DNA from 2 places in the Caulobacter sp. Root1472 genome. Region 1 is predicted to be linked to the other one. Evidence: predicted binding sites of a transcription regulator. Region 1 holds the regulator's gene; the other holds the start of a gene.

Region 1 (8,808 bases):
CGCCGACGCCTACGCCGCCGCGCAGGGCCGCATCGAGAGCGTGATGGCCGACCTGCGCGGCCCCTTGAGCCAGCCGGCCCCGCGCCAGAGCCACGGCCAGGCCGAGTTCACCACGCCGGTCAGCCGGCGGGACTACGCGGTCGTGGTCGAGAAGGCCAAGGAGTACATCCGGGCCGGCGACATCTTCCAGGTGGTGCCCAGCCACCGCTTCCGCGCGCCGTTCCCGCTGGAGCCGTTCGCCCTCTACCGCTCGCTGCGGCGGACCAACCCGTCGCCGTTCCTGTATTTCCTGGACCTGGACGGCTTCAACCTGGTCGGCTCCAGCCCCGAGATCCTGGTGCGGCTGCGCGACGGCAAGATCACCATTCGGCCGATCGCCGGCACCCGTCCGCGCGGCGCCACGCCCGAGCAGGACCTGGCGCTGGAGAAGGAGCTGCTGGCCGATCCCAAGGAGCGGTCCGAGCATCTGATGCTGCTGGACCTGGGCCGCAACGACGTGGGCCGGGTGGCCATGCTCAAGCACGCCGGCAGCAACGACCCGGCGGCCAAGGGCAAGCACGCCAACGTCCGCGTCACCGACAGCTTCAAGATCGAGCGCTACAGCCACGTCATGCACATCGTCTCCAACGTCGAGGGCGATGCGCCCGAGGGCGTGGATCCGGTCGACGTGCTGATGGCCGCCCTGCCCGCCGGCACGCTGTCGGGCGCGCCCAAGGTGCGGGCCATGGAGATCATCGACGAGCTTGAGGTCGAGAAGCGCGGCATCGGCTACGCCGGCGCCGTGGGCTATATCGGCGCCGACGGCTCGGTCGACACCTGCATCGTGCTGCGCACGGCTCTGGTCAAGGACGGCATGATGTACGTCCAAGCCGGCGGCGGCGTGGTGGCCGACAGCGACCCCGACGCCGAGTACGACGAGACCCTGCACAAGTCGCGGGCCCTGAAGCGCGCGGCCGAAGAGGCCTGGCGGTTCGCCTAGCCAGTCCTTGACCTAGTCGCCCAGGCGGTCGGACGGCAGGTGCTGGACGACCGCCGGCGGGGCCATGACCATCACCGCGGCGAAGGTCACCGCGCTGAGCGCCGCGAAGGCCGCCGCGGCCAGGACCGGCCCCATCTTCTGCCGGCGCGCCGGCTTGCGCAGCAGGGCCCGAGCATAGGCCAGGGCGGCGGTGTCGAGCGTGGAATCAGCAAGGTCCATGCCCGTGAGCATGCCCGGCGACTCGCCTCGAGGCGAGATCACAGATGTCGCACCCGCAACCGGCCGTCCCACTTGCAGTTCAGGTACTCGCAGACCAGTCGCCGGTGGCAGTGATGCGGCGCGGCCTCCGAGCAGAGCAGGCAGGCGCCCTCGAACAGGTCCGGCTTGAGCCGCGTCTCTATCTTGCGCTCGGCCATCAAGCTCAGAAAGCGGGTCTCGTAGAGGCGCCAGTCGCCCTTGTCGCGCTTGAACGCCTTGAGGATGTCGTCCGACGGCGCCAGCAGCGGCTCGCGGCGATAGGCCATGCCGCCGATCTCGCCGAGGAAGAAGGCCAGGTCGTCGGCCTTGGCGAAACCGGCCAGCTGCGAGGTATTGTGCAGGCGCACGTCGATCACCGCCCGCACCTGGGCCGCCTTCAGGCGCTCGAAGAAGCCCCTGGCCGTGGTCCGGGTGAAGCCGATCGTGCAGACGTCGGTCATCCGGCGGCGCCGAGCACCGCCGTTTCCGGCTGATCCTCCGCATAGGCGGCCTTGCGGGCGCGCTGGCGATAGGCTCGCGCCAGGCGCTCTTCGGGACCTTCCAGGAAGTCGTCGTGCTCCAGCCCTTCGCAGACCAGCAGCCGGCGTTCCGTCGCCGCGTGCGGCTCGACCTGGCCGTCCGGCAGCACGTGCGAGACCGCCAGGCCCATCGCCTTCAATTGGCGCGACACCAGCAGGCAGCGATGGCAGTCCAGGGGCTCCTGCTCGGCGCACATCAGGGCCACGACGTGGCGCTCGGCCCCTTTGCGCACCCGCTCCAGCCCCGCCTTGAACGCCGGTTCGGCGGCCATGGCCTCGTAGTCGGCCACCCCGTCGTCGAACAGGTGCGCCCCGGTCGGCCGGCCGCCCAGGGCGTCCCCGAGATAGACATAGGCCAGGCCCGCGCCCTTGAGCCTTTCGGCCAGGGCGTCGCGGTTGAACTGCGGCGTATGGCGCGACCAGGGGCTGGTGCGCACGTCGGCCACCGCCGTGACGCCGGCGCCCAGCAGCAGGCGCTCGAACCGCTCCCAGCTGTGGGTCGAGTGGCCGATCGTCAGGACGCGGGGGTCAGAGGGCGTGGAGTCCATTGACCTGAAGATAGCACTGATCGAGATGCTCCTTGAAGGGACGCGCCAGCCCCAGCCGCACCTGGGCCCGCCCCGCCTTGGGCGCCAGGGCCTGGGCGGCGGCCAGCCCCTCCTTCTCGAAGGCCTGCTTCAGCGCCTTGGCCGCCACGCCGAGGTGCAGGACATGGCCAGCGACCTCCAGTTCGGCGCGAAGCTTGTGCTCGTCCCTGTAGGGCTGGTCGAAAAGCTTGAAGCTGGCCGCATCGATGGTCTGGCAGGCCAGCGACCCGCACGGCGCGCCCGCGGGCACATAGGCCTTGTCGCGGTCGAACCGCAGATGGCCGCCGAACACCGCCTGGGGCGAAAAGGCCGCCGCCCGCGCCAGCGCCTGTCGGAAGCCGTCGGCGCTCAGCACGGCAATCCTGCGCGGCCGGCCGCCGACCACGATGTCCTCGGTGTTGTGCGGCAAGGCGGTCTGGGGGCGCTCGCCGCGAAACTCCACCACATGGCCGGGATGGAAGGTGGTGTTGGGCCCGCAGACCTTGGCCTCCCAGAAGCCCGCCGGCTCCGGCTCGGGCCGGATCATCACGCCGCGATCCAGTTCAAAGCCGGCGACGCAACATCGGATGACTTGGCCTGCGGCGTGGTTGCCCCTAGAAGCAAGCGGCGAAAGGCGGCGTCATGATCCTGGTCATCGATAACTACGACAGCTTCACCTACAACCTCGTCCACTATCTGAACGAGCTGGGGGCCGACACCGTCGTGCATCGCAACGACGACCTGTCGGTGCAGGAGGCCCTGGGCCTGCGGCCCAACGCCGTGCTGCTGTCGCCGGGCCCCAAGGCCCCCGACCAGGCCGGCATCTGTCTGCCGCTGCTGCGCGGCGCGCCGGAGGACCTGGCGATTCTCGGCGTGTGCCTGGGCCACCAGGCCATCGGCCAGGCCTATGGCGGCGACGTGATCCGCGCCAAGGAAGTGATGCACGGCAAGACCAGCAAGATCTTCCACAACGACCAGGGCGTGTTCAAGGGCCTGCCCAACCCGTTCATCGCCACCCGCTATCACAGCCTGGCGGTCGACAAGGCCACCCTGCCCGACGACCTGGAGATCACCGCCTGGACCGAGGACGGCGAGATCATGGGCGTCCAGCACAAGACCCGGCCGGTCTACGGCGTGCAGTTCCACCCGGAGTCGATCGCCACCGAGGGCGGCCACCAGCTGCTGGCCAACTTCCTGGACCTGGCCAAGGTCCAGCGCGACGCGGCGATCTGGGTCTAGGCGATGTCGGACGCCTTCAAGCCCCTGCTGGCCAAGCTGGCCGACGGCCAGACCCTGGACGAGGACGACGCCGAGACCTTCTTCGCCGCCTGCCTGCGCGGCGAGCCGACCCCCGCCCAGGTGGCCGCGGCGGTCACCGCCATGCGCCTGCGCGGCGAGACGGTGGGCGAGATCACCGCCTGCGCCCGCGCCATGCGCCGCGCGGCCATCCACCTGGACCACCCCTATGACGTGGTCGACGTCTGCGGCACCGGCGGCGACGGCCTGCACACCCTGAACATCTCGACCGCCGTGGGCTTCGTGGCGGCCGGCGGCGGGCTGAAGGTGGCCAAGCACGGCAACCGGGCGATCACCAGCAAGTCGGGCACCGCCGACGTCCTGGCCGCCCTGGGGGTCAATATCGACGCCTCCCTCGTCCAGCAGCGCCAGGCGCTGGACACCGCCGGCATCTGCTTCCTGTTCGCCCAGTCGCACCACGGGGCGATGAAGCACGTCTCGCCGATCCGCCAGCAGCTGGGTTTCCGCACCATCTTCAACCTGCTGGGCCCGCTGACCAATCCCGCGGGGGCCAAGCGCCAGGTCGTCGGCGTCTCGGCCCATCGCTTCGTCGAACCCGTGGCCAAGGCTCTTGGGGCCTTGGGAGCGGAGCGCGCCTGGTCGGTGCACGGGGCCGGCATGGACGAACTGACCACCACCGGCGAGACCGAGGTCGCCGAATGGCGCGACGGGTCCCTGCGGCTGTTCACGATCACCCCCGAGGCCGTGGGCCTGCCGCGCGCGGCGCTGGCCGACATCACCGGCGGCGACCCCGCCTTCAACGCCGCCGCCCTGACCGCCCTGCTGGACGGCCAAAAGGGCGCCTATCGCGACATCGTCATGCTCAACGCCGCCGCCGCCTTCCTGGTGGCCGACAGGGTCGAGACCCTGCGCGAGGGTGTCGAGCTGGCCGGCGCGGTGCTCGACGACGGCCGGGCCAAGGCGGCCCTGGCCGGCCTGGTCGCCGCCACCAATTCAGAAATCGCCGCATGACCGACATTCTCGCCAAGATCGCCGCCTACAAGCGCGAGGACGTGGCCGATCGTAAACGGCGGCGTGCGTTCGCCCAGGTCGACGCCGCCGCCAAGGCCGCCAGCAGCCCGCGCGGCTTCAAGGCCGCGCTGGAGGCCGGCCATGCGCCGGGCAAGCTGTCGCTGATCGCCGAGATCAAGAAGGCCTCGCCGTCCAAGGGCCTGATCCGCGCCGACTTCGACCCGCCGGCCCTGGCCCGCGCCTACGCCGAGGGCGGCGCGGCCTGTCTGTCGATCCTGACCGACGGCCCCAGCTTCCAGGGCGCCGACGGCTACCTGATCGACGCCCGCGCCGCCGTCGCCCTGCCCTGCATCCGCAAGGACTTCCTCGTCGATCCCTGGCAGGTGGCCGAGAGCCGCGCCCTCGGCGCCGACGCCATCCTGGTGATCCTGGCGATGATCGACGACGCCCTGGCCGCCGACCTGATGAGCGAAGCCGCTCGCCTGGGCATGGACGCCCTGGTCGAGGTGCATGACGAGGCCGAGATGGAGCGGGCCGGCAAGCTCGGCTCCACCCTGGTGGGGATCAACAACCGCGACCTCAAGAGCTTCGTGGTCGACCTCGCCGTCACCGAACGTCTCGCCGCCCAGGCGCCCGCCGACGCCCTGCTGGTCACCGAGAGCGGCCTGTTCGTCCACGACGACGTGGTGCGCATGGAAGCAGCCGGCGCCAAGGCCATGCTGGTCGGCGAAAGCCTGATGCGGCAGGTGAACGTGGCGGCGGCGACCAAGGCGTTGCTGGGCTAGGGCTGGATCATTCCACGACCCGCCAGGCGCCGAGCGGGCGCACCGCCGCGCAGGCCGGACCGCCGTCCTTGTCCCTGCCCGGCAGGCGGGCCTCCAGGATCTTGCCGGCAAGCGCCTGCTCCAGCAGGTCGGTCGGCAGGGCGTGGATGTCGATCTTGGCGCGGCGGCTCCAGGGGGACGCCGCCAGGCCGGCCTGGCCTCCGATGGCGATGTAGACGAAGCGCCGGACCGGCCCTTCGCTGCGGACGAACTCTCCCAGGAATTTCGGCCCCGGCGTGATCCGCACGGGGACATCGAACGACAGCGGTCCGCCAGCGGCGACGACCTGCCCGACCGCTTCGCTTTTCTTGTTCTGCAAGCTGTAGGCGACCCCCGGGACCGGGTCCTGGATCGTCAGCCTGAGCCTGATCGTTTGACCCGCCGCCATACAACCCTCCTGCGCCCGTGACGCTCGATGTTTCGTCTCGGCGCATCACCACACGAATGGGATCCGCGCCGCCTTGCGCTTGCGATACGGCGGGTTCGTCGCCGAACCGCGGGGTCAAGGCTGCGTCCTCCACAAGGCCCGCGGCTATCCGGCGTTCAGCAGCCAAACCTCGTGCATGACGGTCTCCCCCGATATCCCGGCGCGACTACAGCCGCCTTGGCCGCGTGGGTCAATCGCGCGGCGTGCGGGACCGATTCTCGGTAATGCGCTGCGCTCCAGCCCGCCTGGATGTTCGATCCGGGACGCCCGAGGCTTGAATTTACAGGCGAATTCGACCGCCTCTCCGCCGAACACCGTTAACTTGACATCAACGAAGAACACCTAGAGAACATTCACAGAGGTTTGCGGTTTGTTCCGCGACGACTGGCGAGGCCGGACATGCTCACGCGCAAGCAGCACGAGCTGCTGATGTTCATCCACGAACGGATCAAGGAGACCGGCGTCTCCCCCTCCTTCGACGAGATGAAGGAGGCGCTGGACCTGGCGTCCAAGTCGGGCATCCACCGACTGATCACGGCGCTGGAAGAGCGCGGCTTCATCCGCCGCCTGGCGCACCGGGCCCGGGCGCTGGAGGTGGTCAAGCTGCCGCAGCAGGCCACCGCGGCCGCGCCGCCGAAGGGCCGCGGCGCTTTCAAGCCCCAGGTGCTGGAAGGCGGCGGCCAGGCTCCGGCCGCGCCGGCGCCGATCGCCGCCGACAACACCCGCGAGCTGCCGATTCTGGGCCGCATCGCCGCCGGCACGCCCATCGACGCCATCCAGCACGAGCGTGAGCGCCTGCCGGTGCCCGAGACCATGCTGGGGGCCGGCGAGCACTATGTGCTCGAGGTCCAAGGCGACTCGATGATCGAGGCCGGCATCCTGGACGGCGACTATGTGATCATCCGCAAGGGCGACACGGCCAACAGCGGCGAGATCGTCGTGGCCCTGGTCGGCGAGGAAGCCACCCTCAAGCGCCTGCGCAAGAAGGGCGGCTCGATCGCCCTGGAGGCCGCCAACCCCAAGTACGAAACCCGCATCTTCGGTCCCGACCAGGTCGAGGTGCAGGGCAAGCTGGTGGGGCTGATCCGGCGGTATCACTAGATTCATCCGCTCATCCCGGCGAATGCGGGGACCCAGATCGTAGGGCGCCGAGTCTGATTGGACGGACTCGGCGTCTTTCTGTTTTGGCGCTCGACCATGCCATCTGGGTCCCGGCATTCGCCGGGATGAGCGGAGTTTGGGCGATGGAACGAAAGCCCCCTAGGTCGCCATCCCCGCCGGCCGGTTCTCCACATATTGCGGCACGTTCAACGGCGGCAGCCAGGGCTCGCGACGCTTGACCCAGACCTCGTACTGCGGCGTGAACTGGCCGATCTCGTCCAGCCCGCCCAGGTGGATCTCGATCTCGCCGTCCCCCTCGCCATTCTCAGGCCAGGAGGCCGCCGTCCAGAACAACGGCGAGCCGCAGGTCGGGCAGCCGTGGATCAGGCCGTGCTCGGCGCCGGTCCAGATCGCCGGTGAACCCTCGATCCGCACCTTGTCCGCCCGGAACGCCGCAAAGGCGTTGAACGGCGCGCCATGGCGCTTGCGGCAGGTCAGGCAGTGGCACAGCCCAACCCGCAGCGGTCCGCCGGTCGTGACATAGCGCACCGCCCCACACGCGCACCCGCCTTCCCGCTCCATGATCGTCTCCATCGCTCGTCCCGGCCTAAACGCCCGAAGCGCCGCTCGGCTCAGAAGGCCTTTGCGTTCGGCGAACGGGTCATCGGCCCGTCGGGCATCCACCGGGGTTCAGGCGGCGGTCCAGTCCACGGTCGGACGCCCCTCAACGGCTGGGCCCAGACGATCCACCATTCGCCGCCGCGCCGATAGAGCTCGGCCGCCCCACCCGCGGCGAAGTCGTCGGCGTCGAGCACGATGCGGTCGCGGCAGGCCGGGGGGATGGACGGCGCGACGCCGCGCAGCACCACGATCTCGGCCTCGGCGCACATCGCCGCCAGGCCGTCGGCGTCGGGCGCGGCCTTGCTCCACGACAGGGCCAGGGCCACGGGCGCTCCGGCGGCGGGGGCGCAGGCGCGCCGGTCGCAGGCGTAGAGCGGGCTGGGCGCGGCGCTGTCCGGCAGGGTCAGGCCGCGGCGACGGCTCCACAGCTCGGCCCCGAACCGGCGGGCGTCGGGGCGCAGCAGCACCGCCTCGCGGCCCTGGCGCACGGCCGCCGTGGTCCCGTCCGGCGCGATCCAGGCGTCGGGCGGCGCCGCGCGCGGCCACAGGGCCACGGCCAGGGCCAGGGGCGCGCCCAGCCAGCGCAGGCGGCCGCGCCACAGGCACAGCAGCATCAGGCCGACGAAGGCCAGGGCCAGGGTGAACGGCGGGCCGCTGGCCACCACCTTCTGGGCGCCGCCGGCGCTGGCGAAGCCGTTGGCGATCCCCATCATCGCGGCGATGCCCCAGCCGGCGATCGCCAGGAACGGCCGGCCCAGGCCGAAGGGCTCCAGCGCCGCGCCCAGGGCCAGGAACGGCATGATCACGAACGACGACAGCGGCGCGACCAGCAGGTTGGCCGGCAGTCCCCAGACGGCGACGCGGTTGAAGTGCTGCATGGCGAACGGCCCGGTCGCCATGCCGGCCACGAAACTGGCGCCGACGCTGACCGCCAGCCAGCTGAGCGCGCCCTGGATGGCCCGGATCCACCAGGGGGCGGAAATCTCCCGCACCGGGCGCGGCCAGGCCTCGGCCAGGGCCACCAGGGCGGCGGTGGCGGCGAACGACATCTGGAACCCTGGCGCGCCCGCGGACTCCGGCTGGACGATCAGGATGACCAGGGCGGCGATCGCCAGCCCATGCAGGGTGATGGCCTGCCGGTCGAACAGGATGGCGGCGAAGGCCACCGTGGCGGTGATCGCCGCCCGCAGGGCCGGCGGCGGCGCGCCCGAAATGACAAGATAGGTCGCGACGGCCGCCAGGCCCG
Region 2 (8,808 bases), on a different contig from region 1:
ATCGGCGGAAACGGGGCGCAGGACGTAGTCGCCGGAGTCGATCTTCAGGAACGCGCCGTCCGGCGAGATGTGCTTGTCGGTGTAATCCTGGACCGTGCTGTTGGTGAAACTGAAGCGCCATCCCACCTTGCGCCCCGGCTCCCAGGCGACGATGCGTTCCTGGAAATTGACGTTGTCGCCCCAGTAGGCTGTCCGCACCGCACCCACGCCGGCTCCCGCCATCACGGAGTCTCGCGGGCGCGGCATGCCGATGATGTTGTGCGTTATGGTCCAGCGCCCCTCGTCGGCGCCGATGTCGCGACTGGAGACGGCATAGGGCCAGATCTCCTCCGGGGCCGCCTTCACCAGGACGCTGCGGGTCAGCGTGACCGTCTCGTGCGGAATGGGCATCTGCGCCTCCACCATCGCCGCCACCAGCGGGATGATCAGAAAGCTGGACTCGAGGGCGCGACCTCGGCGCTCGCGCTGGGAGCGCATCGCGAAGGCCCCGGCCCAACCGCTGGCCAGCCAGACCGGCGACAGCATCACCAGGCAGATGACGCCCTCGTGCAGCACGAAGATCGAGGCCACGCAGACCATGGCGCAGAGCCCAGGAGGGACCAGCCAGTAGAAGGTCGAGGAGCGGGTCCGATCAGGGTCGCCGATGTAACAGATCAGCGCGCAGAGCACGGCGGGCAGCAGGGCCAGGAACCAGAGACTGGCGAACCAGACCGATCCGGAGCGCGAGGCCGACAAGAGCAGGAAGGCGCTGAGGGCGATGACGAGCGCCAACGCGAACCCGGACAGAACGCGGCGATTCAGGCGTCGCCGGGCGCCCGAGGCCTGCGGTGTTTGCTGCTTCGCATTCCCGTTCATTTTGATCGGTTCTTTCTGTATGAAGAGAAATTGATCGACAAATTTTTTATCAGTCGCCGCGGTCCTTGCCGCCGACGAACTTCAGGAGACCGACGACCTTGGACCCCATGCGGATCAGTCGCATCAGGGTATCGGGGGGAACGTCGAGCATCTGCTGATACCAACCGTCGACGGTGTTCACGAAGGCATGCATGCGCTTCAGCCGCGCCCTGACCTCCGGACTGACGCCGGAGCCTTGCGCGTCGACCGCCGCCACGGCGTCGTTGATGGCCCCCACCATGGGGTCGATCTCACGCGCCTTGCGGCCCTGAGCGACCCTGGTGGCCATCTGCCAGAGATCGGTCTCGGCCTGATAGTGGTCGCGTCGGTCTCCCAGCACCGGGACCCTGTGGATCAGTTTCCAGGCCTGCAATTCCTTGAGGCTGTTGGAGACGTTGGAGCGCGCCAGGCCGAGGGTCGTGGCGATATCCTCCGCCGTGAGCGGTTTGTCGCTCAGAAACAGCAGGGCCTGGATCTGGGCCACCGAACGGTTCACCCCCCACTGCCCTCCAAGATCTCCCCAGCGGAGCACGATCTGCTCCACGGCAAGAGGAAGAGATCTGTCATTCGTTTCTGTCATGACAGAATTAAGTGATAGCTGGCGTCGAGAGTCAAGAGGCGCTGGTCGTCCAGACCTTCTACCTGTCGTGGCGGCTCAAAGGCTGTCGGCGAACGCGCTGACTGTCGGTCGTCGCGATGCGATCGGCTCAAATTAAAAGGACGGTTCGGCGGCGAGCCGAACCGTCCTGAGGGGGAGAGACGCGGATCGATCAGCCGGCCAGGGCCGCCTTGATGGCGTCCAGGCCGTCCTGAGCCTTGCTCGCGTCCGGGGCGCCGCCCTGGGCGAAGTCGGGCTTGCCGCCGGCGCCCTGACCGCCCATGGCGATCACGGCGGCCTTGGCCAGGTCCGCGGCGCTGAAGCGGCCGACCAGGTCGGCGGTCACGGCGACGGTCACGGCGGCCTTGCCGTCGGTCGTGCCGACCAGGGCCACGACGCCCGAGGTCAGCTGCTTCTTGAACTCCTCGGCCACGCCGCGCAGCTCCTTGCCGCCGACGCCGTCCAGGACGCGGGCGATCAGGGCCGTACCGTTCACGTCTTCGGGACCCGACGCCGCGCCGCCCGAGCCGCCGCCCAGGGCCAGTTGCTTCTTGGCCTCGGCCAGCTGCTTTTCCAGGGCCTTGCGCTCGGCGACCAGGGCGTCGACGCGGGCCAGGACCTCGGCGACCGGGGTCTTGAACTGGTCGGCCAGGGCCTTGGCGACGCCGGCCTGGTCCAGCAGGAAGCGGCGGGCCGCCTCGCCGGTCAGGGCCTCGATGCGGCGCACGCCGGCGGCCACGCCCTGCTCGGAGACGATCTTGAACAGGGCGATGTCGCCGGTGCGAGCCACGTGGGTGCCGCCGCACAGCTCGACCGAATAGGCCTTGCCGGCCTCGGTCAGGGACTCGCCCAGGGTGAGCACCCGGACGCTGTCGCCGTACTTCTCGCCAAACAGCGCCACGGCGCCGGCCTCGATGGCCTCCTGCGGGGCCATCTCCTTGGTCTGGGCCGGGACGTTCTGGCGGATCACCGCATTGACCTCGGCCTCGATGCGCTCGATCTCGTCGGCCGTCAGCGGGCCGCCGTGGCTGAAGTCGAAGCGCATGCGGTCGCCGTCGACCATCTGGCCCTTCTGGGCGACGTGTGGGCCCAGCACGTGGTGCAGGGCGGCGTGCACCAGGTGGGCGGCCGAGTGGTTGGCGCGGGTGGTGGTGCGCTTGGCCGCGTCCACCGAGGCCACGATCGGGTCGCCGACCTTCAGCGGGCCGGCCAGTTCGACGCGGTGGACGTGCAGGTCGCCGGCCTGCTTCTGGGTGTCGACCACGCGGCTTTCGACGCCGCCGGCCTCGATCACACCAGTGTCGCCGGCTTGGCCGCCGCTTTCGGCGTAGAAGCTGGTGCGGTCCAGTAGGACGTCGACCGTGGCGCCGGCCGGCGCGGCTTCGACGGGCGCGCCGTCCAGCACGATGGCCTTGACGGTTCCGGTGGTCTCGGTGGTGTCGTAACCGACGAAGTTGGTCGGGCCGTTGGCCTCGCGGATCGGGAACCAGGCGGCCGCCGCGCCCTGCTGGCCCGAGCCGGCCCAGTTGGCGCGGGCCATCTGGCGCTGGCGGTCCATGGCCACGTCGAAGCCGTCGGTGTCGACCGTGATGCCCTTGGCGCGCACGGCGTCCTGGGTCAGGTCCAGCGGGAAGCCATAGGTATCGTAGAGCTTGAAGGCGGTCTCGCCGTCCAGCACGCCGCCGGCGGCCAGGTTGGCGGTGGCCTCGTCGAGAAGGCCCATGCCGCGGCCCAGGGTGACGCGGAAGCGCTCCTCCTCCTGGCGCAGGGTCTCGACGATCGAGGCCTCGGCGCGGCGCAGCTCGGGATAGGCCTGGCCCATCTCGGCCACCAGGGTCGGAGCCAGGCGGTGCATCAGGGGCTCTTGAGCGCCCAGCAGATAGGCGTGGCGCATGGCCCGGCGCATGATCCGGCGCAGGACGTAGCCGCGGCCTTCGTTCGAAGGGGTGACGCCGTCGGCCAGCAGGAACGAGGACGAGCGCAGGTGGTCGGCGATCACCCGGTGCGACGGAGCCTGGTCGCCTTGGGCCTTGACGCCGGTCAGCTCGACGCTGGCGGCGATCAGCGCCTTGAACAGGTCGATGTCGTAGTTGTCGTGCACGCCTTGCAGGACGGCGGCGACGCGTTCCAGGCCCATGCCGGTGTCGATCGACGGCTTGGGCAGCGAGACGCGCTCGCCCCCGGCCATCTGCTCGAACTGCATGAACACCAGGTTCCAGATCTCGATGAAGCGGTCGCCGTCTTCATCGGGGCTGCCGGGAGGGCCGCCGGCGATGCCTTCGCCGTGGTCGAAGAAGATCTCCGAGCACGGGCCGCAGGGGCCGGTGTCGCCCATCGACCAGAAATTGTCGTTGGTTGGGATGCGGATGATGCGGCTGTCGTCCAGCCCCGCGATCTTCTTCCAGAGGTCGGCGGCCTCGTCGTCGGTGTGGTAGACGGTGACCAGCAGCTTGTCCTTGGGCAGGGCGAAGTCGCGGGTCAGCAGCGTCCAGGCGTGGGTGATCGCCTGTTCCTTGAAGTAGTCGCCGAACGAGAAATTGCCCAGCATCTCGAAGAAGGTGTGGTGACGGGCGGTATAGCCGACATTGTCCAGGTCGTTGTGCTTGCCGCCGGCCCGGACGCACTTCTGCGACGAGGTCGCGCGCGGATGCGGCGGGCTCTCGGCGCCCGTGAACACGTTCTTGAACGGCACCATGCCGGCGTTGACGAACAGCAGGGTCGGATCGTTCTGCGGCACCAGCGGCGCCGACGGGACGATGGCGTGATCGGCCGCGCCGAAATAGTTCAGGAAGGTGCTGCGGATCTCGTTGAGGCTGGGCATCGGCGTCTCGGGTGTTCGTACTGGGTCCGGTCGAACCGGAGGTCGGGGCTGCATAGCGCGGTTTCAAGCGATGTGGAAATCGCCTTGGTGGTCACCGGGCGAGGAAGCGTGTTGGAGGCGCTGGGTCAGCCCCGTCGAAGACTGCGGTCGCGAAGCGGCGGGTCGGGGAAGTCGCGGGATCGTCGATCCGGATCATGGTCGTCGGCCGACCACGCCCCCCTCCGTCGGCTTCGCCGCCCCCTCCCCCACAGGGGAAGGACTTGGGTGGCCGGCTCCGCAGCCCCCTCCGGCCCTGCGGGCCGCCTCCCCCAGAGGGGGAGGAGAAACGAAATCGGACGCCTGGCATGGGGTCCAGGCGTCCGGGGATCGCGGCCTGCCGAGGCGGTGTGCGCGGCGGGCTATGAGGCGGGGTCGCCCGCTGCGGGCGGCGGCCGCGAAACCTTCGACCGATCCAGACGCCCTAGGGGGAGCCTGAACCGGGGAAGTCTTATTCGTCGCCGTCGTCGTCCGGACCGCCGACCAGCAGCTCTTCCTCGATCTTCCGGGAAGACTGGCGCACGGCGGCCTCGATCTCGGCGGCCAGGTCCTTGTTGGCCTTGAGGAACTCGCGGACATTGTCGCGACCCTGGCCGATGCGCTGGCTGTTGTACGAGAACCACGAGCCGGCCTTGTCGATGATCCCGGCCTTGACGCCCAGGTCGATGATCTCGCCCAGCTTGGAGATGCCCTCGCCGTACATGATGTCGAACTCGACCTCGCGGAACGGCGGGGCCACCTTGTTCTTGACCACCTTGACCCGAACATTGTTGCCGACGATCTCGTCGCGGTTCTTGATCGAACCGGTGCGGCGGATGTCCAGGCGGACCGAGGCGTAGAACTTCAGGGCGTTGCCGCCGGTGGTGGTTTCCGGGCTGCCGTACATCACCCCGATCTTGTGACGGATCTGGTTGATGAAGATGACGATGGTGTTGGCCTTGTTGATCGAGGCCGTCAGCTTGCGCAGCGCCTGGCTCATCAGGCGGGCCTGCAGGCCCGGCAGGCTGTCGCCCATCTCGCCCTCGATCTCGGCCTTGGGCGTCAGGGCCGCGACGGAGTCCACGACCACGATGTCGACCGCGCCCGAGCGCACCAGGGTGTCGGTGATCTCCAGGGCCTGCTCGCCGTTGTCGGGCTGCGAGACCAGCAGGTTGTCGAGATTGACGCCCAGCTTGAAGGCGTAGCCCGGGTCCAGGGCGTGCTCGGCGTCGACGAAGGCGGCGGTGCCGCCGGCCTTCTGGCACTCGGCCACCACGTGCAGGGCCAGGGTGGTCTTGCCCGAGCTTTCCGGACCGTAGATCTCGATCACCCGCCCCTTGGGCAGGCCGCCGATGCCGAGCGCGATGTCCAGGCCGAGCGAGCCGGTGGAAATCGATTCCATCTCGACCTTGCCCTTCTCGCCCAGCTTCATCACCGAGCCCTTGCCGAACGCCCGATCGATCTGGGCCAGCGCCGCCTCGAGGGCGCGTTGCTTGTCGCCGTCTTCCTTGCCCACGAGTTTCAAAGCCGCCTGGTTGCTCATTGTTGGTCCGCCCTTATTCCATGATTCCGACTGTCGGATCGGAGGTTCGCGACCGCCGCGCCCACCCGCCTGTGGAATGATTAATGCGTACATGTTTTGTTCCATGTTCGCAACATGTTCTTATCGTAGAGAGCGCATGCGTCAAGATCGGTCGCATCGCCATGAACCCATCGAAGAAGACTGCCGGGAACCCGAACCCCGCTCGACTGAAACGCGTCCTTAACGCCGGCCGGCGATCCTGCGCTTCTTCCGGGGGGATTTCCGTCTTGTCGATCGATCCGCGCCGCCTATTGGGACTGGCCTTCGCCAGCGCTGACCTTCTGCTGGAAGTCGAGAACGGCCGGGTGACCCTGGCGCTCGGCGCGGCCCAGCGGCTGATGGGCCGGGACGAGCGGGCCCTGACGGGCCAGGCCTGGCCTGCCCTGTTCGCCGCCGTCGACCGCCCGCTGATCGACGCCGTCACCCAGGTGATCGACGACGGCCAGAGGCGCGGTCCGGTCACGGTGCGCCTGGCCGGCGAACCGCCGCGTCATGTGAACCTGACCCTGCGCGCCCTGCCCGAAAACCGCGGCCGGATCTCGGTCTCGGTCACGCCGGCCAACGCGCCCGCGGGCCAGCTTGACGACGAAGGCCTGCGCAACCGCGAGAGCTTCGAGCACATCGCCCGCGGCCTGTTCGAGGCGGCGCGCGTCACCGGGCTGGAGCTCGAGCTGGCCATGGTCGACTTCTCGGACCTGGACGTCATGCGCCAACGGCTGTCCCAGCCCGAGGCCCGCGCCCTCGACCTGAAACTGGCCGGCGCCGTGCGGGCCGAGTCGCACGCCGGCGGCATGGCCACCCGCCTGTCGCCCGACCGCTTCGCCCTGGTCCGCGCCAAGGCCGACCACGCTGACGACATGGCCCAGCGCCTGACCCGCGCCACCGAGGTCCAGGCCAGCGCCCAGGTCGTGCCGTTCGACGCGGGCCTGGCGCCCTCGCGAGGTCTCAAGGCCCTGCGCTACGCTCTCGACGATTTCCTGCGCGAAGGCCTGAAGGACACGCCGCCGCTGAGCCTGTCCGAGGCGATGAACCGGTCGGTCAAGCGCACCCTGTCGCGGGCCGGGGCGCTGGGCGTGGCGGTCAGCCAACGCCGCTTCACCCTGGCCTACCAGCCGGTGGTCGACCTGAAGACCGGCGCCGCCCACCACCACGAGGCCCTGGTGCGCTTCGAGGACGGCGGCAGCCCGTTCCAGCTGATCCGCATGGCCGAGGAGTTCGACCTGATCGCCGAGCTTGACCACGCGATCGCCGAGATGGCGGTCAAGCGGCTGGCTTCCGACCGTTCGGGGACGCTGAAGCTGGCGATCAACGTCTCGGGCCGCACCATCGTCGACGAGGGCTTCGTCGACCACATCGGCCGGCTGCTGGCCAAGGCCGATGTGGCCAAGGGCCGGCTGATCTTCGAGATCACCGAGACCAGCGCCATCGACGACCTGCCGCGCGCCAACCAGCACATCCAGGCCCTGCGGTCCCTGGGCTCCCTGGTCTGCCTGGACGATTTCGGGGCCGGGGCCTCGTCGTTCGCCTATCTGCAGGAACTGAGCCTGGACATCGTCAAGATCGACGGCCGCTATGTCCGCGAACTGGCCGGCAACGGTCGCGAAGGGGCCATGGTGCGGCGGCTGGTCGAGCTGTGCCGCGACCTGAAGATCCGCACCGTGGCCGAGATGGTCGAGACCGTCGAGATCGAGGACCTGGTCCGCAAGGCCGGCGTCGACTTCGCCCAGGGCTGGCTGTTCGGCAAGCCCACCGACCAGCCGCAGCCGGCGCTGAAGATCGGTTCGGTCACGCCGGCGGCGCGCCGGGCTGGCGTGTCGGAGGGTTGGGGGTAGAGCCGCCGCCCTTCCCTCCCCTTTCATGGGGAGGGGGACCAGCGAAGCTGGTGGGTGGGGGCCCCTGGACTCAGCCAGGCTCTGCACCGAACCCCACCCGACCCCTTCGGGGCCACCCTCCCCATAGAGGGGAGGGAAAGCGCTCTCTTCTTACTTCCCCGCCTTGGTCTTGGCGATATAGTCGTCGATGACGCGGTCCAGCACGGTCAGCGGGGTCATGCCCGCCAGCAGGCCGGCGTCGTGGAACTGGCGGATGTCGAATTTCTTGCCCAGAGCCTTCCTGGCCCGCTCGCGGGCCCGCAGCCAGGTGATCTTGCCGATCATGTAGCTGCAGGCCTGGCCCGGCCAGACGACATAGCGTTCGATCTCGGTGATCGTGCCGCTTTCCTCGTCGCCCATGGTCTCGGCCATGTACTTCACGGCCTGCTCGCGGGTCCACTTCTTGTAGTGCATGCCGCTGTCGACCACGAGGCGGACGGCCCGGAACAGGGCGTCGTGCAGCATGCCGATGTGGCCGCGCGGATCGTCCTTGTAGATGCCCATCTCGACGGCCAGCTCTTCGGAATAGAGCGCCCAGCCCTCGGCGTAGCCCGAATTGCCGATCGTCTTGCGCAGCAGGGGCAGGCCCTGGGCTTCGTTCGACAGCGACAGCTGCAGGTGGTGGCCGGGAACGCCCTCGTGCACCGTCAGGGTGGTCAGGGTGTACTTGGCCTGCTCCTTGGTGTCGCGCAGGTTGATCCAGTAGATCCCCGGACGCTTGCCGTCCAGCGAGGGCGAGTTGTAGTAGCCGCCCGGCGCGCCGGCCTCAATGGCCTTGGGCACGCGGCGGATCTCCAGCGAAGCCTTGGGCAGGGCGCCGAAATAGGCCGGCAACTGCTTCTGGATCCAGGCCGCCTTGACGTTCAGGTCCTTGATCAGCTGTTCCTTGGCCGCGTCGGTGTTCTCGTAGATGTCCTTGCCCAGCTCGGCCATCCGCTCGCCGACCGTGCCCTTGGTCATGCCGATGCTCTTGAACAGCTTGTCGGCCTGGACCGAGATCGACTTCACCAGGTCCAGGCCCAGCTGG

What was found. The regulator LexA, encoded in region 1, represses DNA repair genes until DNA is damaged. The targets are predictions, from matches to a motif close to ATGTTCNCNANNTGTTCT.
Region 2: recA (recombinase RecA) is a predicted target of LexA. The motif match lies at 5,975-5,992, and genes of this name have one in related genera.

Annotation. Positions count from the first base shown of each region.
Region 1 is NZ_LMFX01000001.1:145,152-153,959, reverse strand. It holds gene trpE (anthranilate synthase component I) at 1-979, shown strand, start outside; gene ASD47_RS26965 (hypothetical protein) at 992-1,198, opposite strand; gene ASD47_RS00720 (DUF488 family protein) at 1,237-1,677, opposite strand; gene ASD47_RS00715 (DUF488 family protein) at 1,674-2,303, opposite strand; gene ASD47_RS00710 (hypothetical protein) at 2,284-2,868, opposite strand; gene ASD47_RS00705 (aminodeoxychorismate/anthranilate synthase component II) at 2,964-3,560, shown strand; gene trpD (anthranilate phosphoribosyltransferase) at 3,564-4,589, shown strand; gene trpC (indole-3-glycerol phosphate synthase TrpC) at 4,586-5,374, shown strand; gene ASD47_RS00690 (DUF5990 family protein) at 5,382-5,801, opposite strand; gene lexA (transcriptional repressor LexA) at 6,240-6,941, shown strand; gene ASD47_RS00680 (GFA family protein) at 7,101-7,535, opposite strand; gene ASD47_RS00675 (ComEC/Rec2 family competence protein) at 7,574-8,808, opposite strand, start outside.
Region 2 is NZ_LMFX01000045.1:117,446-126,253, reverse strand. It holds gene ASD47_RS21985 (SRPBCC family protein) at 1-771, opposite strand, end outside; gene ASD47_RS21980 (GbsR/MarR family transcriptional regulator) at 905-1,474, opposite strand; gene alaS (alanine--tRNA ligase) at 1,665-4,313, opposite strand; gene recA (recombinase RecA) at 4,801-5,871, opposite strand; gene ASD47_RS21965 (EAL domain-containing protein) at 6,138-7,742, shown strand; gene ASD47_RS21960 (DUF885 family protein) at 7,893-8,808, opposite strand, start outside.